Regions from separate parts of the Metabacillus sp. 22489 genome, predicted to be linked through region 1. Evidence: riboswitches for the same ligand, from Rfam matches in the RefSeq annotation. Region 1 holds a riboswitch; the other holds the start of a gene.
What was found. Region 1 has a riboswitch for cyclic di-AMP ahead of ACTJJ9_RS10395 (TrkH family potassium uptake protein). Riboswitches for the same ligand answer to the same signal wherever they lie in the genome.
Positions count from the first base shown of each region.

Region 1 (3,259 bases):
GATAAGATTTAGTATTAATATTTTTTAAATGAAAATAGCTTTAGTAAAGGATGCTTCTTTTTATCAATCACATGTAGCTTCTCCATTATTAAATCACGCTCGTGGACTTCTAACCATTTTTGCAGTTCCTCTTTATCTTGACAATGAGTTAAGTAAGTCTCTCCGCCCTTACCTTCTGCATTAATTAAATAACGATAAGTGGTTTTCCCCATGCTTTCCACCTTTTCTAAAGTATTAAAGTTTGAAATAATCAATAACAAGTAGTTTTGTTAATTTAAGTTGCTTATTTTCGCTTTCTGAGTGCTGTTCTGGGGGCTTCTCGCCATTCGGTCTTGTGTAGGATCCCTTGCCACACTTCTTACCGTATGCGCTCCAATAAACAAACTACATAGAATTCTACATTTTAGCTTTAACATAGCTAAAATTTAAAAAGCCATACAAAAATAAGATTCAATTATTCATTTCAATCCATTTTTCTAAGTTCCTATCTAAAATAAACACTTCTATTCTTTCACCTGTACTTGTGCTTATATCACTATGTGATGAAAGTACCTTACATCCAGTATATTGTTCGATTATTTTTTCATACTCCTGACAATATTTTTCTCGCAGTAATTCTCTCATTTCCTTAACAAGTTTTTTCCCAGGATCGCTATTGACTAAATGTTTTTCTTCCACAGTCAAAACTCCTTTGTAGCGTGTAATCATCATGTCATAAACGATATATGTTTTTGCCTCCTGTGGGCCTTTTCCGATTAATTCACGCTGAAGCTTAATTAATTCTTCACTTATTTTTGCCTCTAATTTCTTTTTGGAATAATTCATAAAACCTCCATAGCATATCTGGGATTCATGGAGTAATTCTAATGTCCGAATAAAGTTTTTGTCAATCCATATTTTAATTTTTTTACAAAACCTTAAAATCCATAAAAACAAGGAGAAATATTACGAAAAACAGTATTATCATGAGTTTTAATAGTAAAAATGGCTGAATATCGTCATTTTTAACGAAATATTGAACTTCCAAGGGGTTTACAGTGCAATGATGATAAGCGTAGAATTATCTCCGTAAATCAAATATTAATGGTCAAATCTCATAATATGAGAACGGAGGAACCAATTATTTGGGGTTAATTCTGCTTTTGCAGAAGGGATGAGAAACTCTTTCGCCATTCTACCCGTCAGCTAACTTCGTCGACTAAAGCGAAGGAGGTCAAAGGACCACCTAATACAGGGGGCTTTTTTGTTTTATGATGGAGCAAAAGAGCAGCCTGATCAAAAAAGGTCTTTTTTTGTGCTTTAAATGTGAAAGTACCTCTTGGAAGATAGAACACAAAGCAGCCTTAAATGCTGGGTGTTTTATAGACCAATGAATACATTTTCTCCATTAAAGATGTTTGGAAATGACAATTTCTTTAAATTTCATCAGAATTTTTGAATAGTTTCTGCTGGAATCTATTTTGATATTGTTCATTTTAACATGGAGGAAAGTAATCATTGGTCTTTATTTATGGCTATTTTCGTAAATTAACAATCGTTTAAGCAGGTGGAATACAACTCGGCTGTTATAAGCAACATAAGCAAATACAGAAAGATTTATTTTTTCAAAGCATGTAATAAATGATTAAAAGCAATGGAAAAATTAGAAGAGTTTCTAACTTTAAGGTAATTCAAGGAGATTACTATGAAAAAAATAAATGATTATTTAAATCCGCCAAAAATTTTAGTATTAGGCTTTGCGATTATCATTTTGATCGGAACGTTTTTATTAACATTACCGATTGCTACAGAAAACGGAAAAGGTCTATCTTTCTTAGATGCATTATTTACGGCTACTTCCGCTACTTGTGTAACAGGTCTTGTTGTTGTAGATACGGCCGATACGTTTTCTACATTTGGTGAGCTGGTCGTATTAACGCTCATTCAGGTTGGTGGATTAGGTTTTATGACGTTTGGAACGTTTTTATTTATATTATTAGGCAAGAAAATCTCTTTAAAAGAAAGATTAGTTTTGAAGGAAGCATATAATAACATCTCAATTTCAGGGATTGTCAAATTGGTAAAGCGAATTTTGTTGTTCACTATAATCATTGAGACAATTGGCGCTACCATCCTTTCGATTCGTTTTTCCTTTGACATGCCAATAGGAACAGCGATTTATTACGGCTTTTTTCATGCCATATCGAATTTTAATAACGCTGGTTTTGATTTAATGGGGGAGTTCCGAAGCTTGACAGACTATGTTGACGATCCCTTTGTTGTCTTAACGATATGTTCGCTTATTACTTTAGGTGGCTTAGGATTCATTGTTTTTAATGAACTATATGAATACCGAATGACGCGCAGATTATCGGTAAACACAAAAATCGTTTTAATTACAACTTTCATTTTAACTGCAGGTGCTTCAATTTTAATTTTCCTTTTTGAATACAATAACCCTAACACATTAGGCACTCTAGATAGTTCAGGAAAAGGGTATGGTGCTTTGTTTCATGCAGTTACTCCAAGGACAGCTGGTGCAAACACATTGCCGATTGCAGATTTAACACACGCAAGTTTATTTTTAACAATTATCCTCATGTATATCGGTGCTGGTTCAGGTTCAACAGCTGGTGGGATAAAAATCACTACCTTTGCTGTTTTAATGGCAACCTTTTGGTCCCAACTTAAAGGGAAGGAAGATATTGTTTTATTTAAACGAAGAATTGAAATGCAAACAATATTAAAGGCTATAACTGTGGCATTAAGTGGCTTAATGATTATTTTGCTCGTGACAATTTTATTAAGTATTACAGATAAGGGTCATCATTTCATTATGTATTTATTTGAAGCGACCTCTGCTTTTGGAACTGTAGGCTTGTCAATGGGATTAACGCCAGAACTTTCCAGCTTCGGACGGGTCATTATTATTTTTACAATGTTTGTAGGTCGATTTGGTCCATTAACTCTTGGCTTTGCGATTACGAGAAGACGGACGAAAGAGGCTTTCCACCATCCTAAAGGAAAGATTATGATCGGGTAACATAGGCTTCAACTTTAAGAGGATTTGGATAAACTATAAGTATAGGAGTGGCATAAATGGCTACAAAACAATATGCGGTTATTGGTTTAGGTAGATTTGGAACAAGTATTGCTCGAAGATTACATGATGCTGGTCAAGAGGTGCTTGGAATTGATATAAATGAGGAGCGTGTAGATGCTGCAGAATCATTTGTTACCCACGCAGTTATCGCTGATAGCACTGAAGAAAAAGCACTTA
Region 1 covers NZ_JBQENT010000013.1:112,112-115,370, forward strand. Annotated here, with positions in the region: gene ACTJJ9_RS10385 (hypothetical protein) at 15-212, opposite strand; gene ACTJJ9_RS10390 (DUF2294 domain-containing protein) at 451-825, opposite strand; cyclic di-AMP (ydaO/yuaA leader) riboswitch at 1,076-1,215, shown strand; gene ACTJJ9_RS10395 (TrkH family potassium uptake protein) at 1,685-3,022, shown strand; gene ACTJJ9_RS10400 (potassium channel family protein) at 3,079-3,259, shown strand, end outside.

Region 2 (3,259 bases), on a different contig from region 1:
AAAAACGTTCCTACTAAATGTAAGAAACGTTGATAGAACTGTATTTAGCTCATACGGTTTTGGCTCTTACTACGAGTGTTTTACTGAAAAGGTAATCCCAGAATCATCTCACAAAAAAGACCTTCAACATTAACGTTGAAGGTCTTAATTTCACAGCTTTTCATGCTTGCTGAGACAATTTTATGAAGCATCTTTCATGTTTTCAAGAGGAGGGTTAAATTGCCCTTCCCATTTAGCGACAACAATCGCTGCTAATGAATTTCCTACTACGTTCACCGCAGTACGTCCCATATCTAGAATTCGGTCAATACCAGCAATAATCGCTAATCCTTCAGCAGGTAAACCAATTGTGCTAAATGTTGCTAATAGAACAACGAATGAGACACCAGGTACTCCTGCCATACCTTTAGAGGTTACCATCAAGACAAGCATTAGGGTTATTTGTTGGCCAATGCTTAGTTCAATGCCAAACATTTGCGCAATAAATAATGATGCGATTGCTTGATATAAAACAGAACCATCTAAATTAAACGAGTAACCTGTTGGAATAACAAAAGTCGCAATATGCTTTGGACTTCCTGCTTGCTCCATTTTGTCCATAATTTTCGGAAGTACCGTTTCCGAACTTGATGTTGAAAATGCTAAAATTAACTCTTCTTTAATCATCTTCAATAATTTAAAGATACTGAACCCAACAATTTTACCCATTATGCCTAAGACCACAATGACAAAGAAAATCATTGTTCCATAAACAGTAAGAGCTAATTTACCTAATGGAATAAGTGATGCAAAACCATATTTAGAAATCGTTACCCCGATTAATGCAAACACACCAATTGGCGCATATTTCATAAATAAGTTTGTCACATAAAACATTGCACTTGCCGTACCTTCAAAGAAACGTAAAACCGGTTTTCCTTTATCTCCAATAGCTGCAATTCCAATACCGAAAACGACAGCAAAGAAAATAATCGCAAGCATATCGCCTTCAACCATTGCACTAATTGGATTTGTCGGAACAATATGAAGAAGTGTTTCGGCAATTGTTTTTCCTTCTTGCTCTTCTGATGTTTCAACATAATTTGAAATATCAGTATGCTCCAGCTTGTCCATATTTAAACCAGCACCAGGCTGGAAGATATTCGCTGCTATAAGTCCGACAGCTATTGCAATCAATGTCATCCCTATAAAATAAGTAAGTGATTTAGCTCCTAGCTTACCAACAGATTTTAAATCACCAACACCTGCAATCGCAACGATAATACTAGAAAGGACAATTGGCACGACAATCATTTTAATTAAACGGAGAAACAGATCCCCAAATGGCTGTAAAACGCTTTGTGCCGTTTCACTTCCATAGAAAATTCCACCGATGATTATACCTAATATAAGACCGATAAAAATTTGACTTGCTAAGCTTAATTTGAATTTTTTCATTAATTACCCCACCTTCTTGTTGATTTTATATAAACGAATGTCTCAGGCAAGGGAAACAAATAGATACGATATTTCACACAAAAAAACGGCTAATGCCGATTCACCATTCTCTATCCTACTGTTTCCTCTCAATCGCTTACGAGGTTAGCTTTCAGGTTAGGACTACGGGAAACAACGAGCCCCTTCTTTTTAAAGAATTCACCAATAGCGGAACTATCCGCAGAAAAAATTTGGGTCCCCCGCTCTTAAAATAAGATTAAGCAAAAAACGAACTATTTCAATTTTATCATCAAAATACTATTTTAGTAAATAATTTAATATTTCCAGATACTTTATAGTTAGCTTTAACAATTTCTTACTATTCCAAAAGTCCCTTTATTATGCTGTTAATAAACTAATCCGTGGTCATTTTTAATCAATTGAGCCAAATAATCTTATACCAATACAATACTATACTTTCACTGTTCCTATATAAAAAAAGGATGTACCTTTTAAAGTACATCCTTCTATCAAGAAATGATTACTAGCTCCTATCAACATTCCCACCTCTGCAAAAGATGGTAAAAATGATAGAATGATTCATTTACTACTATTGATTCGATAAATCTTCCCCATTTGTTGCAATCACTTTTTTATACCAATGAAATGACTTCTTCTTCGTTCTTTTTAAAGTTCCTCTTCCATCATTGTCACGGTCTACATAGATAAAGCCATAGCGTTTCTTCATCTCACCAGTGCCTGCTGATACTAGGTCGATGCAGCCCCAGGATGTGTAGCCAAGAAGATCAACACCATCTTCATCAACAGCATCTTTCATAGCTTGAATATGTGCTGCTAAATACTCAATCCGATAATCATCCTCTACATATCCTGATTCATCTGGTATATCTACTGCACCTAACCCATTTTCAACAATGAATAAAGGCTTCTCATAACGATCATACAAATCGTTCATCGTAATACGCAGACCTAAAGGATCAATTTGCCAACCCCATTGACTTGCTTGGAGGTATGGATTCTTTACAGTCGGGAACAAATTGCCTGCCGTCTTTTCTACATTAGAATCTTCAGCTGCTGCAACACGTGAAGCATAATAAGAGAATGAAATGAAGTCAACAGTATGATTCTTTAATACTTCTAAATCCTCAGGCTTCATGTCTATCACAATGTTCTTTCTAGCTAATTCTTTTAATGCATAAGCAGGATAAGCACCCTTTGATTGCACATCAATGAAAAAGTAATTGCCTCGATCCTTTTTCTTTCCTTCCCAGACATCTTCTGGTCGGCAACTATAAGGATAATAACTCGCTGCTGCTAACATGCATCCTACTTTATTCTCAGGATCGATTTCATGTGCGATTTTTGTAGCTTCTGCACTTGCCACAAGCTCATGATGTGCTGCTTGATATTTTACTTGCTCCTCATTTTCACCTTCTTCAAAGCAAATCCCTGCTCCAAGAAATGGTGCATGAAGAATCATATTGATTTCATTAAAAGTAAGCCAGTACTTAACAAGTCCCTTATATCGAGTAAACAATACTGTACATAAGCGTTTATAAAAATCAATTAACTTCCGATTTCGCCAGCCACCGTACGTTTCAATCAAATGCATTGGACAATCAAAGTGGGTAATTGTCACTAAAGGTTCGATTCCATATTTATGGCATTCCTTAAATAGGTCTTCGTAAAATTTTAGACCTTCTTCATTCGGCTCCAGCTCATCACCTTTCGGAAAGATACGGCTCCATGCAATCGATAATCGATACGTTTTAAAGCCCATTTCACCGAATAAGGCGATATCTTCTTTGTAACGATGATACAT
Region 2 covers NZ_JBQENT010000016.1:86,332-89,590, forward strand. Annotated here, with positions in the region: gene ACTJJ9_RS11710 (cation:dicarboxylate symporter family transporter) at 181-1,437, opposite strand; cyclic di-AMP (ydaO/yuaA leader) riboswitch at 1,556-1,710, opposite strand; gene ACTJJ9_RS11715 (6-phospho-beta-glucosidase) at 2,027-3,259, opposite strand, start outside.
Region 2: linked by a shared signal. The riboswitch ahead of ACTJJ9_RS11710 (cation:dicarboxylate symporter family transporter) and the one ahead of ACTJJ9_RS10395 (TrkH family potassium uptake protein) in region 1 are both predicted to bind cyclic di-AMP.